DNA from 3 places in the Blautia wexlerae DSM 19850 genome. Region 2 is predicted to be linked to each of the others. Evidence: riboswitches for the same ligand, from Rfam matches in the RefSeq annotation. Region 2 holds a riboswitch; each other region holds the start of a gene.
The links. Region 2 has a riboswitch for thiamine pyrophosphate ahead of NQ550_RS09770 (TenA family protein). Riboswitches for the same ligand answer to the same signal wherever they lie in the genome.
Positions count from the first base shown of each region.

Region 1: linked by a shared signal. The riboswitch ahead of thiC (phosphomethylpyrimidine synthase ThiC) and the one ahead of NQ550_RS09770 (TenA family protein) in region 2 are both predicted to bind thiamine pyrophosphate.
Region 3: linked by a shared signal. The riboswitch ahead of thiW (energy coupling factor transporter S component ThiW) and the one ahead of NQ550_RS09770 (TenA family protein) in region 2 are both predicted to bind thiamine pyrophosphate.

Region 1 is NZ_CP102267.1:266,719-272,570, reverse strand. It holds gene NQ550_RS01165 (transketolase) at 1-281, opposite strand, end outside; gene NQ550_RS01160 (FGGY-family carbohydrate kinase) at 299-1,786, opposite strand; gene NQ550_RS01155 (DeoR/GlpR family DNA-binding transcription regulator) at 2,067-2,879, shown strand; TPP riboswitch at 2,970-3,078, shown strand; gene thiC (phosphomethylpyrimidine synthase ThiC) at 3,327-4,637, shown strand; gene NQ550_RS01145 (thiamine phosphate synthase) at 4,697-5,272, opposite strand; gene thiH (2-iminoacetate synthase ThiH) at 5,274-5,852, opposite strand, start outside.
Region 2 is NZ_CP102267.1:2,102,631-2,108,482, reverse strand. It holds gene NQ550_RS09800 (nitroreductase family protein) at 1-185, shown strand, start outside; gene NQ550_RS09795 (GNAT family N-acetyltransferase) at 360-866, shown strand; gene NQ550_RS09790 (NUDIX hydrolase) at 918-1,403, opposite strand; gene NQ550_RS09785 (HAD family hydrolase) at 1,406-2,062, opposite strand; gene thiE (thiamine phosphate synthase) at 2,052-2,693, opposite strand; gene thiD (bifunctional hydroxymethylpyrimidine kinase/phosphomethylpyrimidine kinase) at 2,705-3,508, opposite strand; gene NQ550_RS09770 (TenA family protein) at 3,505-4,179, opposite strand; TPP riboswitch at 4,402-4,501, opposite strand; gene NQ550_RS09765 (ABC transporter ATP-binding protein) at 4,748-5,518, shown strand; gene NQ550_RS09760 (ABC transporter permease) at 5,508-5,852, shown strand, end outside.
Region 3 is NZ_CP102267.1:4,605,412-4,611,263, forward strand. It holds gene NQ550_RS21530 (DUF1284 domain-containing protein) at 1-286, opposite strand, end outside; gene NQ550_RS21535 (DMT family transporter) at 457-1,332, opposite strand; TPP riboswitch at 2,086-2,189, shown strand; gene thiW (energy coupling factor transporter S component ThiW) at 2,304-2,891, shown strand; gene thiM (hydroxyethylthiazole kinase) at 2,821-3,597, shown strand; gene NQ550_RS21550 (MATE family efflux transporter) at 3,656-5,056, opposite strand; gene NQ550_RS21555 (helix-turn-helix domain-containing protein) at 5,157-5,369, opposite strand; gene NQ550_RS21560 (chloride channel protein) at 5,510-5,852, opposite strand, start outside.

The sequences.
Region 1 (5,852 bases), 1.8 Mb from region 2:
CCAAATTCATCCATTTCTTTCTGTCCAATATAGCCATATCTGTTCAGGAGAGAATAATAGGTTTCAGCTGAATGCCCTTTGCTGAGGATAAAATAATCTCTGCCTTCCCATTTCGAATTTTTCGGATCATGTTTCATCTTGTCAAAAAGAACAACCATCACGTCTGTCTCTGATAAGTCTCCTCCGATGTGTCCGCCTCCACCGTGATAGATCAGTTCTACTGTTTTTTCTCTTATCTCAGAAGCTTGTATCATCAACTTCTTCTTTTTCTCTGCATCCATTTTTTCATACCTCCTGTTTACTTTTTCAGAAGCATCTCTACTGCTTCATTCCATCCCTGAACCTTTTCATTTCTTTCCTGCTCCGGCATCTCTGTTTCAAAGAAGTTATAGGTAATTGCCTTATAAATATCGTCTGGTTCATAGTATCCGGCAGATTCTCCTGCCAGATATCCGGCTCCGATCACTGAAAGTTCTTCTGCATCTGGAATCTTGATTTCTGTCTGTGAGATATCGCTCTGGAACTGCATCAGATATTTATTCCTGGTAGGACCTCCATCTACACACATCTGCGAAATATCAATTTCTGAATCTTTTCTCATTGCATCAATTACATCATTGATCTGATAAGCGATGCATTCACATCCTGCTTTTACAATTTCTTCTCTTCCAGTTGTTCTGCTCATTCCTGAAATACTTGCGTAAATGTCATCTCTCCACCATGGAGCTCCCAGTCCTGAAAAAGCAGGTACAATATATGTATGATCATTTGGATCTGCTTTTCTTGCCAGTTCTTCTGTTTCTCCCGGAGAGGAAATCATGTGAAGGTTATCTTTCAGCCAGGAAATAACGGCTCCTGTATAATTGATATTTCCTTCTAATACATAAGAAGCTTTTCCTTTGATTCTCCATGCAAGGGAAGTAGATAAACCATGTTCACTGAAGAATGGTGTCTCACCTGTGTTCATCATTACGGAAGATCCTGTTCCGTAAGTAGTTTTGATTCCGCCTGCCTGTCTGCAGTTATGTCCGTAAAGGGCTCCATGAGAATCACCGAGGATTCCACAGATTGGAATTTCTTTATCCAGGTATCCTTCCAGGTCTGTATATCCGAATGTGGAATCTGAATCACAGATCTGAGGAAGTGCTTTCATCGGAATTCCAAACAGTTCACACATTTCTCTGTCCCATACCAGATCTTTGATATTCAGAAGCTGTGTTCTGCTGGCATTGGAGTAGTCTGTCTTGAATTCCTTTCCACCTGTCAGTTTATATACCAGCCAGCTGTCCATTGTTCCAAGAGCAAGTTCTCCGTTCTCTGCAAGTTCTTTTGCTCCGGAAATGTTCTCAAGGAACCATGCCATCTTGCCTGCCGGATAATACGGAGAAAGCTTCAGACCGGTCCGTCTGTAGACCTTTTCACCGGAAACACCATCTTCACCGATCCGTCTGCAGATATCTTTTGCTCTGCTACACTGCCATACGATCGCATCTGCAACAGGTTTTCCTGTTTTTCGGTTCCATGCTGCTGTTGTTTCTCTCTGGTTGTCAATTCCGATACAAACAATCTGTTTTTTATCTATGCCAGCTTTCTCTACCACCTGTCTGGCAGCTTTGATTACATTTGCGTAAATCTCTTCCAGATCATGCGATACCCAGTTCTGATCATTTACAATCTGCTTATGTGCCGCATCTGCTCTGGCAATAATCTTTCCATCTTTGTCAAAAAGAACAGCTTTTGTTCCCTGCGTGCTCTGGTCAATTCCCAGAATGTAGAATGAACTCATATCCTCATCCTTTCCCACCATTATCGTTTTATGTTCTATTTTGTTCGAATGTCTGTGCTATTTGTTTATTTTTTATGTTTTTCCTGTTCTTTAATGCGATTATATAGCACATTTTATATATTGTCAATATCATTTTTATCTTTTTCAAACATTATTTTGTTTTATTCCGAACATTTTTATTCAAAAAACACATTTTAGCATTGAAATATGTACTTCTTTCTGTTATATTATTACTATAGTAAACACGCCTGTATGGCTTTTAGAAAGTAGGTACTTATTAATGAAAAAAGAACGGCACGCTCGAATTATCGAAATTATGCAAAATCAAAATATTATTACTATAAAAGATCTTGCACAACAACTAAACTGTACAGAAATGACCGTTCGCCGCAATCTTGATGAACTTCAGAATATGAACTTTGTAAAAAGAGAACGGGGATATGCCATTTTGCTTCAGCCCGCAAAAGATACTGATTATTATGTAGAAAGCGGAGAACACGAACGCGAAAAGCGAGCAATCGCAACTATTGCTTTACAGTATATCCATCCATCCCAGAGTATTTGTATGGATTCCGGAACTACAATCCAGCAACTTATCACAATGCTCCCTATGACCATGCCATTATCAGTGATAACTCCCAGCCTTGTAGGCGCGCTGGCATTATCAGATAATACAAATATACAGGTTCTGATTCCAAGCGGAGTGATGCACCACACTAATCGTTCTATATTGATTTCTGATCCTGAATGGCTCTCTCAATACCGAGCAGATATTGCCTTTATGTCCTGCCGTTCTTTCCGCGTCCCCGGTGGTGCGTTCGAACATTCACAGGCACTTACTTCCACCAAACGTGCTCTGGCGTCTATTGCTCAGAAACGAATTATTCTTTTGGATTATTCCAAGTGGAATGTAAACTCGTTGTGTAATTCTCTGAAATTATCAGATTTAAACATCCTTATTACAGATAATAAAGCGCCTTTAGAACTAGCTACCAAAGCAGCTGAAAAAGGAATTGAAATTATTATTGTAAACCCTGATAATAATGTTATTCAGGAACATTTTAATCCTTCAGAAGACAGCCCTATAAAATAGAAAAACTGGTTCTGATCGTTATCATTAAACAAAAACAAAAACTTATTTGTATATATTGACTTTCTCACATCAGAATGTTACAATGTGAGTAATTAAGACAAGGGGTGCTTGTGTAAACAGGCTGAGAGTAAGCTGTATTGCTTTAACCCATTACCTGATTTGGATAATGCCAACGTAGGGAAAGTTATAGTTCTTCCGGACTGCAATATGCTTGTTGGCGTATTGCAGTTTTTCCTTTTTATAAGCAGACATATCATATCATCTCCCCTGTTTTAATTATAACCAGACAAACACGACAGACCGGGGGCACCACTCTCTGTCACTTCAGTAGTTTACTAAAAAACTTACGAATATGCGCAGGTGCAAGTCCCTGCTATATGCAGGAGGCGCAGTTCATTTTATTCGCAGTAACATCGAAAGCCCACAGTGCAGGGCAAGGAGGAAAAAATGACACAGTATACAACGCAGATGGACGCGGCACGTCAGGGAATCATCACACCACAGATGGAAATCGTAGCAGAAAAAGAACACTTTGACGTGGAAGAATTAAGAGAACTGATTGCAAAAGGACAGGTAATTATTCCCTGCAACAAAAATCACAAAAGCATCAGTCCGAGCGGTGTCGGTGCAAAGCTGACCACCAAGATCAATGTAAATTTAGGTGTTTCCAGAGACTGGAAAGACGTTGATATGGAATATGAAAAGGTACATTCAGCAGTAGAAATGGGTGCAGAAGCCATCATGGATCTCAGCTCCTACGGAGATACCAGAAGCTTCCGCCGCAAACTTACATCCGAATGTCCGGCAATGATCGGTACTGTTCCGATCTACGACGCAGTAGTATATTATCACAAAGCGCTTGGCAAGATTACTTCTGAAGAGTGGATTGATATCGTACGTATGCATGCAGAAGACGGCGTGGATTTTATGACTATCCACTGCGGTATGAATCGTGCAACCGCAGCACGTTTCAAACAGAATAAACGTCTCATGAACATTGTTTCCAGAGGTGGTTCTATTATGTTCGCATGGATGGAAATGACAGGAAAAGAGAACCCGTTCTATGAGCATTTTGATGAAATTCTTGATATCTGCAGAGAGTATGATATCACTTTAAGTCTGGGAGATGCATGTCGTCCCGGATGTATTGCAGATGCAACTGATACTGCACAGATTGAAGAGCTGATCACTCTCGGTGAGCTTACCAAACGTGCATGGGAAAAGGATGTTCAGGTTATGATCGAGGGACCTGGCCACATGCCGCTGAACCAGATCGCAGCTAATATGGAAATCCAGAAAACTCTTTGCCATGGCGCTCCTTTCTATGTACTTGGACCGCTTGTAACAGATGTTGCTCCCGGATATGACCACATTACTTCCGCAATCGGCGGTGCGATCGCTGCTTATTCAGGTGCTGCTTTCCTCTGCTATGTAACACCTGCAGAACATCTTCGTCTGCCAAATGCAGCTGATGTAAAAGAGGGAATTATCGCTGCCAAAATTGCTGCTCATGCCGCTGATATTGCCAAAGGAGTTCCCGGTGCCGCAGAATGGGATTATAAGATGAGCGAAGCGAGAAAACGTCTTGACTGGGAAGAAATGTTCAAACTCAGCATGGATCCTGAGAAAGCAAGACGCTACCGCGCAGAGGCTAAACCTGAGAAAGAAGACACCTGCAGTATGTGCGGAAACTTCTGTGCCGTAAAGAATACAAACCGTATTCTGGATGGTGAAATTGTTACTATTTTTGATGAATGATGCTTTTATAAAAGCCGTATTTCAACATGTTTGATTGTTGAAATACGGCTTTTTATTTACTATATCTTCATCATATCTGACATAATACATCCACCGGCTGAACCATGTTCCATAATCTCATTTAACTGTCCTGTTCCCGGATGTATCCCTCCTATGGCATATACAGGAATCTTTACTGCTTTACAGACATTCTCCAGAAATTCCAGTCCTCTGGGTGGAAGTCCTTTTTTACAGTCAGTTGTATAAATATGTCCTGCCGTAAGATAATCAGCTCCCAGACTTTCTGCTTTCAATGCATCTTCTACGGAGTGGACCGAACTTCCGATCTGCCGGAAACCTCCAAGCTTTCCCTCATATTTTTCCAACAGAAATATTGGCAGATGAATGTATGGATGATGCAGTTTTTCTGCTACGTTTACATAGGTATGTAATATGCAGGGAACCTGATATCTCTTACAGATTTCCAGTATCTGCTCTGCCAGACGAGAATATTCTTCCTCCGGCAGATCCTTTTCCCTCAGAATAACCGCCTTCGGATGAAGGCTGCATACACGCTCGATCTGTTCTGCAAAGGGACGCTGACACAGGGAGCGGTTGGTCACTGCAATTACATTTTCATAAGGATTTTTCTGCATTTTAGAGGTACACATAATCATTCATAACCGGCTGAAGATCATGATCCAAAAGTGCCTTATAGACTTCATCTACAGACCTTCCGTCTGAAATCTCAAACTGGTCATCTCCTTTATCTTCGATATCCTCCACATGACTTCCGATTCCTGTGCTGACTCCTGCTGAAATCTTTGTCGCAGCAATTCCAACCAGGTTATCGCGTACACGCTCACACTCTCTGGTAGATACCGTAATGCTTGCAAATGGCATGAACAGACGATAGGCGCAGACCACCTGAAGCAGCTGTGGTTCATGTACATCCATAGGATTAATACGGTCATTGTTGATGATCGGCCGAAGTCTCGGACAGGAAAATGCAATCTCTGCATGAGGATATTTTCTCTGCAAAAGATATGCATGATATCCGGTGGCAAAAGCATCCTTACGGAAATCATCCAGTCCCAGAAGTGCAGCAAATCCTACTCCTCGCATACCACCCTTTAAAGCACGTTCCTGTGCGTTCAGACGATAAGGAAATATACGCTTGTGCCCTGCAAGATGCAGAGTTTCATACTTATCTGAATTATAAGTCTCCTGGAATAC
Region 2 (5,852 bases):
TGGGAACCGTATGGGTATGCTTTTTTAAACCAGATGTAATCAAAAAAGAATTTCAACTGCCAGATAATTTGGAACCAGTCAATATATTAGTCATCGGGTATGGAAAAGAATCCCCGGCAGACTCAGAACGTCACGTTACTACCCGTATTTCTATGAAAGAATTGGTTTCCTACGACTATCTGTAAAAAACTTGCAATTTTAATTTTTCAGAAAGTGTATGTAAAGTATCGGGAAAATGATCATAAAAAACGCTAGGATAAAGACAACTTTTCAAGTCTTTGTCCTGGCTAAATAATTTTTGCATATACACTAATTTCGTGTAATGCTATAATTGAGTAAATTTGAATCGAGGTGTACTTATGCTTTATTATAGAACTCTGGAATTAAATCAAATTGATGATTTTTGGGAGTTATTGAACAATTTGGACGCTGAAACGGATTATATGATGTATGAACCAAATGAGAGAATGCAGATTACAAATGTTCAAGAATTAAAAAATGATATTGAAAATAATGTGATTTTGGGAAATGATTTTTTACAAGTGGCAATAGACAATCAAAAAATTGTTGGATATATTCGGGCAGAACGAGGAAAGTTTAATCGGATTCGTCATACAGCATATATTGTAGTAGGCATTTTGAAAGATTATAGAGGTAAAGGAATCGGCACATCTTTTTTTGAAAAGCTGAATTGTTGGGCAACGGAAAATGGGATTAAGAGACTGGAACTTACTGTTGAATGTCACAATGAAACAGCAAGACACTTGTATGAAAAAAGTGGCTTTAAGATTGAGGGAACAAGAAAGAAATCAATGTTCGTCAACGGCTCCTTTGTTAATGAATTTTATATGGCAAAAATTTTATAAAAAAGAAAAGCCGGACGCAGAGGCTTCCAAAGCTCCTACGCCCGGTTTTACTCAGCCTATTAGTTCCTCCACATAGGTAAGTAAAGGGTGCAGTTGTTTCAGACAAAACATTTCAAATAACTTATCTGGACTTACCCATTGAACATCTACAACTTCTGTTTCCTGTAAGTGCATTTCTTCAATCTTAATATCCTTATGAAATAGCCAAACATCGTAAAAATCCTGTACATTTTCTCGTCTGATCTGATAAATCAATTTTTCATTTCCGGGAGTAAGCGATATTCCTAACTCTTCTTTTACCTCCCGGACGGCTCCCTGTAAACTGTTTTCCCCGAAAAGTACAGAACCACCCGTACATTCCCAGCAAAGAGGATATTGCTTTTTCGGATGTCGCTGTGATAAAAGATACTGCCCCTGCTGATTGACAATCCATGCACTCACAGATAAATGATACAGCCCTTTGGGTATGGTTTCTCCACGACACACTACTATTCCTGCCTTTTCACGTTTTGCATTATATAAATCCCATTTTTCCATTTTCACACCTTTTTTTGCGGGATAGGTGCTTGCCGAAAATCAAATAAGTAAATATCAGCAATCTGTTCTATCTCTGAACGCTGATCTGCGGAATACTTATCATAAATTCCACCTGCTAACATATGAGCTTCCTTTGCACTTTTGATTGCCGGAAGTACATCATCAAACACAATGCAGTGTTCAGGTGAGACCCCTAATTTTTTTGCAGCCAATTCAAAGACATCCGAATATTCTTTTCCCCGCTGCACCTCATCTGTTGAACATAGGGCGTCAAATAATTCTAAAATCGAATTGTTCTTTAAGCATGGCATATAGAGCTTTTCCGGCAACCCCGTAGCAACTGCAAGTTTTATTCCATGTTCTTTTAAGCGCAGAAGATAATCAAGGGCATGGGGCAGCAGACCGACATGGTTGCTGTATTCCTCGACCGCCATATTATTCCATTCCTCAATAATTCCCTCTACCGTTTCCTGCAATCCAAAAAGATCAATGGTATATTGTGCGGCTTCCTCAAAACTCCTTGCACATATTTCAGTTACATAATTTTCCGGGACGGGAAGATTTCTCTTTTTCAAAAACTGAATATCTATATGCTCCCATACATCCATTGAATCCAGAATTGTTCCATCTAAATCAAAGATTGCCGCATTAAAATCCATTTTTCTTTTCCTTTCCGCAAAATAAATCTTTCAGTTCCGCAGCAGCAGCTTTTATATCAGACTGCGCTATGATGGCAGATACAACAGCCAGCCCGTCAATTCCCATGGGCTTGAAACGCCCTGCATTTCCCTTATTGATACCGCCAATAACAACTATCGGCAAAGAAACGGCTGCGCGGATTATCTGTAATTCTTCCATTGATACAGAATCAGCGTCGGTTTTAGTTCCAGTAGGGAACATTGCGCCAACTCCCAAATAATCTGCACCATCCTGTTGTGCCTGTATTGCTTCTGCAATGGAAGATGCGGATACTCCCAACAGCATATTTTCCCCAATTACTTTGCGGACGGCAGCCGAAGGTAAATCATGCTGTCCAATATGTACCCCCGTAGCCTGCACAGCCATTGCAATATCTATCCGGTCGTTTATGATAAGGGGAATATGGTATTTATCCGTAACCAGTTTCACGGCAACAGCCTGATTGTAAAATTCTAATGAGGACAATTCTTTTTCTCGGAGTTGTATCATTGTGCAGCCTCCTAAAATTGCCTGTTCCACCGCTTCTGTCAGGCTATCGCAGCTCATTAGTTGACGATCAGTAACAAGATAAAGTGTATAATCAAAGTTCATTTTGCACCTGCCTATTCTTTAGATAAACCATGCTGATACAATTCGTAGAAATGGTGCGTCGGGCCACAGCCTTTCCCAATCGCAAGAGAGTGTTCGATTGCCATTGTGACATAAGCCTTTGCCGATTCGACTGCAAGCGGAACACTTTTTCCCTTTGCAAGCTGGGAAGCGATTGCAGAAGAAAAGGTACAGCCTGTCCCATGAGTATTTTTCGTATCAATGCGGGATGTTTCAAAATGGTAGAAATTTTCTCCATCAAATAGGACATCAACAGCATTTCCTATATGATGTCCACCCTTGACAACAATCGCCTTACAACCCATGGCATATATTTTTCTTGCGGCAGCCTCCATATCTGAAACTGTGGAAATCTGCATATCCGCTATTTTCCCTGCCTCTGGAATATTCGGAGTAAGTACATCGGCAAGTGGAATTATTGTGTCTATCAAGGTGGAAACCGCCGTAGGATTCATCAATGGGCAGCCATTTTTGGCATACATAACCGGGTCGATTACAACATTTTGGGGCTTATATTGTAATAGTTTCTTTGCCACCGCTTTCATACATTCTGGTGTAGAAAGCATACCGATTTTTACTGCGTCCACTTCAATATCTTCAAATACGGCGTCAATCTGTTTTTCAATCATATCCGGGGTAATATCTTGGATGTCGATAACGCGGCTGGTGTTCTCTGCAACAACAGAAACAATAACACTCATTCCAAATACGCCGTGAGCAGAAAAAGTTTTCAAATCAGCCTGAATACCTGCACCTCCGCTGCAATCTGATCCGGCAATGGACAATACTTTTTTCATTTTGCATTTTCCTCCATTCTCTCGTTCCGATAGGCCATCTTCCAAAAAGCAAGCTCTAACAAACTTGCTTTTTCAAAAATATCAGCCAGATACTTTTTATTTGCTTCTGATAACCCAGCACATTTATGCTCTGCAAAAGCAGACCATTCTTTGCAACTTTCTGCATATTGTTCATCGGCATAATCTTTGATAAAGTCCCAATATCTTGATTCTCTGCTTATGGGGACAGACGCCAGTTTGCGGAATATATAGCTGTAACTCAACATACAGGGAAGAACCGCCATTAAAATTTCTTCATTCTTTCCATGTGACGCAATCTCAAACATGAAATCAATGTAATTTTGATTTTCAGGCAAAGGGGCGATCAGTTCAATATCATCATCTGTTATGCAAAATTGCTTTAGATAATCCAGCCGCACTTCCGATTCCGTATCATTTACAAAGTTCAGCATGGAGTAGTAAAGCTGAATTTCTCTTAATGTAGCAGCATGAAAAATTGCCTTTCCGTATATGCGGGCATAGTTTTTCAGATAGATACTATCCTGAATCATATATCTCTTGAATTTTTCAAGAGGTAGCTTTCCGGTTTGCACTTCCTGCACAAATGGGGTAGCTGCACATTCTTCCCAAATGGGGATGTTGTGGGTTAAGATGTCTTTCATAAATGCCATGTTTGTTCCTCCTAAAATAAAAAATAGAGCCTCTAAAACAATTAGAAGCTCTTTCAGACGCAATACGAGCGTAAGAAATTGCTTCCCTACGCCGGTATTAGCCGACAGGTCCAGAGGTCAGGTCTTACCTTTTTCAACTTGTTCAGTTCCCTCGCAAACACATATCATATCTTATTCAATTAAAAAGGACATTCCCAAAACAGAGAATGTCCAAAAAATACGAATCTGTATTCTTTAGCTCCCTGCGTTGGTATTAGCCAACAGGTTCAAAGGGTCAGGTTTTAACCTTCTCAACTACAAGGTAGTCCCCCTGCTAAAAAATATTCTACTAAAAGTTATTACAAAAGTCAACCATACAATCTACTTTGAATAGACTTTCAATTTGCTTTGTCGCAATGTATTCACATATACTTTTATAATATAGTCACAGAATTGTGACCAGCATGATTGCGGCTCTTTTGTTATCCGTTTACTTTCAAAACTGTAAGTGTAATTGAATCCTTCTCTTGTTATAATTTAAGTGTATTCCAAAACTAATACATGTGACAGGCAGAAAGGAGCGATTTCAATGGAACACATTTTAAATTTAGAACAGGTAAAAAAATACTATGGGAGTAATACCGGAAACATCACAAAAGCGGTAGACGGCATTTCTATGTATGTAGATAAAGGTGAATTTGTAGCGATCATGGGCGCAAGCGGATCTGGAAAAACAACTCTTCTAAACTGTATCTCAACAATTGATACCGTAACCAGCGGGCACATTACAGTTAATAATCAGGATATTACAAAAATCAAGAATAAGGATTTTGCTGATTTCAGGCGTGAAAATCTGGGATTTATTTTTCAGGATTTCAACCTTTTAGATACCTTGACGATTGAAGAAAACATATCTTTGTCATTGATTATTAACAAACAGGATCCTGCTGGTATTAGGAAAAGAGTTCATGCCATTGCGGACAAATTGGGGATTCGAGAGATTTTATCAAAATTCCCGTATGAAGTTTCCGGTGGGCAAAAACAGCGTTGTGCTTGTGCAAGGGCTTTGATCAATAAACCAAAACTAATTTTAGCCGATGAACCAACGGGAGCTCTGGATTCAAAATCTTCCAGATTGTTATTGGAAACTATGTCTGACATCAATAAGAAAATGCAGGCAACGATTTTAATGGTTACCCATGACCCGTTTAGTGCGTCTTTTTGTAATCGTATTTTGTTTTTGAAAGATGGCAAAATATTCAATGAGATTTTCAGAGGAGAAAAAAGCAGAAAAGATTTCTTCAATGAAATACTGGATATATTAACCTTGCTCGGAGGTGAAGTGGGAAATGTTAGGTAAATTAGCGGTTAGAAATACAAAAAGAAATGTGAAAGATTATTTTATTTATCTGATAACCATCACTATTTCATTCTCACTGATACTTGCATATAATTTGGTGGCAGGTTCTGACGAAGTTGTAAAGCTATCGTCCAGTATGGGCACTTTTAAAAACGTTTTGACGTTTGTGAACATTATCATTATATTTGTTGTATGCTTTTTAATCAACTATACGACAAAATTCATGTTTGAAAAGCGCAGCAAGGAGTTTGGAACATATATGCTCCTTGGAATCAAGAAGAAGAAAGTAGCCCGGTTGCTTGTAATAGAAAACATACTAATAGGTTTTGTGGCG
Region 3 (5,852 bases), 2.2 Mb from region 2:
CATCAAATTCCATAATCTGTCCATTCTCCAGGCCACATAAATCCAGTACTGCATTGTCATATGCTTCTACAAGCGAAAAGGAAGAACAACATCCTTTTTCATTATTGGGACAGGCAGAACAGATCTCGTCTGTATCTGCATGAAGCTGTATCTTCGCTCCCTTCTGGAAAATATCCAGCATTTCCTGCATATGTGCGGAAAACCCATCACTGTATCCCTCACCCTTGAAATATGCAAGGCACATTCCATGGTGAGGGCGTAGTGGAATATTTTTTATAAAAGACATCTTTGTACACCCTTCTCCTTAATTTTTTAACATATTGGATACTTTAACACAAAGCGTTTTTATTGACAACTTTTTCTATTTTATAGTTTACAATCCAACAATTCTATATACTGATCGGATTTCATCAGACTTACTTGATAAAATCAAAAAAATCCTTTTTTACTTCTTCTTCATTTACCAGCCTTAGCTACCCTCATATTATAAAGAAAGGTACCCAATGATGCCAGAATAATCAGCACATATCCTGTAAAGCTGTACTTATCCGGAATCTCTCCAAACAGGATAAATCCCAGCATCGTGGCAAAAATAATCTGCGAATAATCAAAAATGGAAATCTTCCCTGCAGGTGCATAGGTGTATGCAGCCGTAATCGTAAACTGTCCACCCGCTGCGAATAATCCTGCCATCAGCAATGTCACAAGCTGCTTCATATTCATGGGTGTGAAATGGAACAACATCCACGGCACAACCGACAAACAGGAGAAAAATGAAAAATAAAACACGATAACCGGTCCCTTCACTCCGTGAGTTCCCAGTACACGCACCATCGTATAGGCAATTCCTGCCCCCAGTCCACCGCAGACTCCTATCAGTGCCGGAACAAGTGCCGCATTCTGAAATCCCGGTTTCACTACAAATAAACATCCTATAAACGCCAGCGCAACACACGCAGCCTGCACCGGTCTGATCTTTTCCTTTAACAAAAGGAATGAAAAAATAATCGCAAAAAACGGAGACAACTTATTCAGTATCGATGCATCTGCCACCAACAGATGATCAATGGCATAAAAGTTACACAGAATCCCCAGTGTCCCGCACACACAACGCAAAATCAGCGGTCCCCAGTATTTCTTATCCACCTTCGGCACTGTACGATTCTTACAGAGAATCGCCGCTGCAAACACCGCCGCCACCAGATTCCGGAAGAAACTCTTCTCCACAGACGGCAGATCACCTGCCAGACGTACACTCACATTCATACAAGCAAAGAAAAACGCCGACAGGATGATCATTATCATACCCTTTATGTAATTTTCCTGTTTCATCAGATTTAACCTGCCTTTCTGTCCATGCAGACAGCTTCTTTTTATCATATGCTGTCTGTCATCTACCTGTTAATCATATCACGGACAATCGTTTTAGTACAAATAGATTTTTTATTTCAATTCGTCCTAAACCATGATATGTTACTGTTCACTCCGTTCACAGTAACGTAGCCAAAATTCATTCCAGATTGCCTGTGGCAATGGAATTTTGGCTCGTATGTCTCGGGATTTTGGCATATTCATGCCAAAACACCTCGCGGAATAGTGGTGTGTGAACAGTAACCATGATATACTATAAGAACTGTCGAACCTCCAGCAGAAAGGAGGTGAGTTTCATGGAAGAAATTCTCGTCACATTTCTTGTCTCTGTTTTAGCAGGCGTAGTTAGCTACTACATATGCAAATGGCTGGACGGCAGACACTAGACAGCAACAGCCCAAACGGAACAGCTCACCGTAACGAGCAAGAAAGCCCTCAGAGCTGCAACTCTGAGGGCTTTTGTTTCTTTAGTTCGCTTCATGGAATCTCGTCACATTCCTTAGCTACTGTTAGTATATGCTGAAAAAAATAAAAAGTCAACTTAAAAATAATATTAGGTAGTATAAATTTACTGTAGGAAATTTACCCTGCTTTTACATCCCATTGACTTTTCCAAAAGCTTGTGTTACTCTAAAGCGTGTTTGAAAATTGTAACGCACATCTTGCGTAAAGCATTTTTCAAATACGCTCTAACAAAAGAAAATCTGCATAATGGATAATAACAACGGGAGCCTGTGGGACAGGCTGAGAGGAAGATAGATCTTCGACCGCACCTGATATGGATAATGCCAGCGTAGGGACTGTATTTGTATATTAAAATCTGCCAGTGTGTTATTCCGGCAGATTTTTTTGCAGGATTTTATCTGCTTCCTGCACAACTGATAATGTCTGCTTCGGCAGACCAAATCTTAATTTCAAGGAGGTTCATTATTATGAACACAGACAGATCAAAAACACTCAGAATGGTCATGCTCGCCATGATGGTTGCCATCGGCGTTGTCATCTCACCTATTCTGAGAATCGAGGGTATGTGCCCTACTGCACACCTGATAAACATCGTCTGTTCCGTACTTCTGGGACCGTGGTATTCATTGCTTTGTGCCACTCTCATCGGAATCATCCGAATGATGTTTATGGGTATCCCGCCACTTGCACTGACAGGTGCCGTATTCGGCGCATTTTTATCAGGCGTTTTCTACCGCGCTTCTCATGGAAAGATTATCTGCGCAGTGATCGGTGAAATCTTCGGAACCGGTATCATAGGCTCTCTGGTTTCCTATCCTGTAATGGCATTTCTTATGGGCAGAAGCGGACTGAACGCATTTTTCTATACACCAATGTTTCTGGCAGCAACCTGCATGGGCGGCACCATTGCCTACTTCTTCCTGAAGGCCTTAAGTCACGCAGGAATGCTTGCCAAATTTCAGCAAAGCCTTGGAGCAAAAGTATATGACCGTAAATCAGACAAATCCCAGACAATTGACCAGAGCAGCACAGCCGCTGATTCATTGCATCACTAATCCGATTTCTATTCATGACTGTGCGAATATTATTTTGGCGGCCGGAGGCCGCCCGATCATGGCAGAACATCCGGCAGAAGTAGCTGAGATCACCAGAAACTCTCATGCACTGGCACTGAATCTTGGAAATATCACTGATGCACGTATGAAATCCATGCCGGAATCTCTGAAAACTGCTGCCAGTCTCCATATCCCTGTTATGCTTGATCTGGTAGGAACTGCCTGCAGCAATCTGCGCTATGAATTCGCACAGAAGCTTATGAACATCCACATGCCTGAACTCCTAAAAGGAAATATGTCTGAACTTCTTGCCATGTCCGGACAGACCGCACATGCAATTGGAATTGACGCAGGTGTACAGGATGTGCTTACAGATGCCAATCGTTCCCATCTGAAAGAACTTTTCCAGGAAAAGGCTTCCCGGTGGAATACCACACTTCTTATCACAGGCAAGGAAGATATGATCGTCTCTGCCAGTAAATGTGAATTTATTACAAATGGCACTCCTGCCATGTCACAGATTACAGGAACCGGATGTATGCTTGGAATGATCTGTGCCACCTATCTGGCAGTTACAGACCCATTTACAGCGGCCCTGTCAGCAGCCAGAGAATTTGGCACAGCAGGAGAAAGAGCAGAGAAAAACAGCTCCGGCCCCGGAAGCTTCCAGACAGAGCTGTTCGATCAGTTTTACAATCTTTTATAAAAAAGTTCCCGTCAGACAATATGGCCAAATTTCTTCCATATTATCTGCGGGAACTTTTTTATGCTATTTCCGCACTGCGCATCTTTCCCAGTTCTCGTCTCGCAAACACAATTGCCAGCACAAATGCCGCTGCATCTGCGATCGGTCCTGCATACATCACTCCATCAATTCCCATAAACAACGGGAAGATAATGATCAATGGCAGAAGAAAAATCACCTGCCGTGTCAGAGACATTACAATACCCAGCTTCGCCATACCGATAGAAGTAAAGAAACCGGAAGATACCGGCTGGATACCGTTTGCAAAAGTCATAAACATAAATATTTTCAAGTAGCGTTCTGCAAACTGAAAATACAGCTCACTTCCTGTTCCGAAGATACCCACGATCTGGTGTGGAAATATCTGGAAACAGAAAAAAAATATCGTTGCAATTACTGTACAGGCAGTTACAGAATAACGGTATGCCTGTCTTACTCTGTCATATTTCTTTGCTCCGTAATTAAATCCCCAGATTGGCTGACTGCCCTGAGAAATACCAATACAGATTGCCATAAACACCATATTGACTTTGGAGATAACACCTACACAGGCAATGGGAATATCACTTCCATATACGGAATTTGCTCCATAATAACGCAGAATATTATTTAATACAATCTGCACGATCGCCATGGCAATCTGATTAATGCAGGATGCAAGTCCCAGAGAAATAATTGCTTTAAGATATGACAGCTTTGGTTTCAGCATCCCACCGGACAGATACATTTTGCGGAACTTACAGAAGTACACAATTACCAGAACTCCGGAAGCAACCTGTCCGATCACTGTTGCCCATGCAGCACCCTTAATTCCCCATCCGAATCCAAAAATAAACAGCGGATCCAGAATAGTATTGATGATCGCACCTATCATAATACAGACCATAGAATAAGTCGGACTTCTGTCTGCTCTGACCACATGATTCCCGCCGACAGACAAAATATAAAATGGAAGTCCAAATGCAGTAATACCTGTATAATCAACAGCATAAGGCATAACATCTGCAGTTGCCCCGAACAATGTCAGAAGTGGTTTCAGGAACATCAGTACAATCACAGCAAGTATCAGACCACTGATTGCCAGTGACGACAACGCAGTACCTGCAATCCCGCTGGCTTTCTTCTCCTGTCCTGCCCCCATTTCCAGATTATAATTTGATGCACCGCCAATTCCCAAAAGCAATGCCAGCGCAGTTGCGACCGTTGTAACAGGAAACGCCACATTCGTTGCCGCATTTCCCAGCATACCTACACCCTGTCCAATAAAAATCTGGTCCACGATATTATACATCGCACTGACCAGCATACTGATGATAGCAGGAATCGCAAACTTCGCGATCAATCCACCTACCGGTGCTATACCAAGCGGATTCTGTGCCTGCGAATTTATCTCCTGCGTACTTTGATTATCTTTTTCCAAGTAAATTCCATCCTCTCTCTACATATTCGATATAATTTCTATCACTGCTATTTTGTAATAAAACACTTTTCAGGATAATCTCTATTATTTCCCTGCCCCACTATACCGTATCATTTACTTTAACATTTATTCTCTTTCCCTGCAACGTAAAAAGCATACCGACTCTTTCTGAATTTTTCAAAAGTTTACATACTTTTTGTCCTTTTTCTATCCGGTATCTCCTTGGAATCATTCCATATCGCTTCTTAAACTGCCGGAAAAAATAACTCTGGTTTTCATAACCGACACCCAGAGAAATTTCTTCAATAGACAAATCTGTCTGCCTCAACTGTCGCTTTTCATGGCTTTAGAATAACAAAAATAAGGACAGTTTTTCAGATTCTTATTAGACTGAAAAACTGTCCTTATTTTCTATTTATATCTCTACACCGAACAACTGCTCTGCAGTTTCGGTTAAAACCGCGTAGGTTTATTCACATACTTTGCCTTATACTTAGAATACACAATCGTCTGGTCCTTATACAGTCCATAGTATCCTGAAGCCGCATAACTGATAGAAACAGCAATCAGATAAAAAGGAACTCCCTTAAATCCAAACATTTCAAATGCGATCAGAATTGATGTGATCGGGCAGTTTGTCACTCCACAGAATACCGCCGTCATTCCACATGTAGCACAGATAGATGGCGAAAATCCCAGCCAGTTTCCCATCACACATCCTAATGTAGCTCCTATACAGAACGAAGGAACAATTTCCCCGCCTCGGAATCCTGCACGCATTGTCAATGCAGTCAGT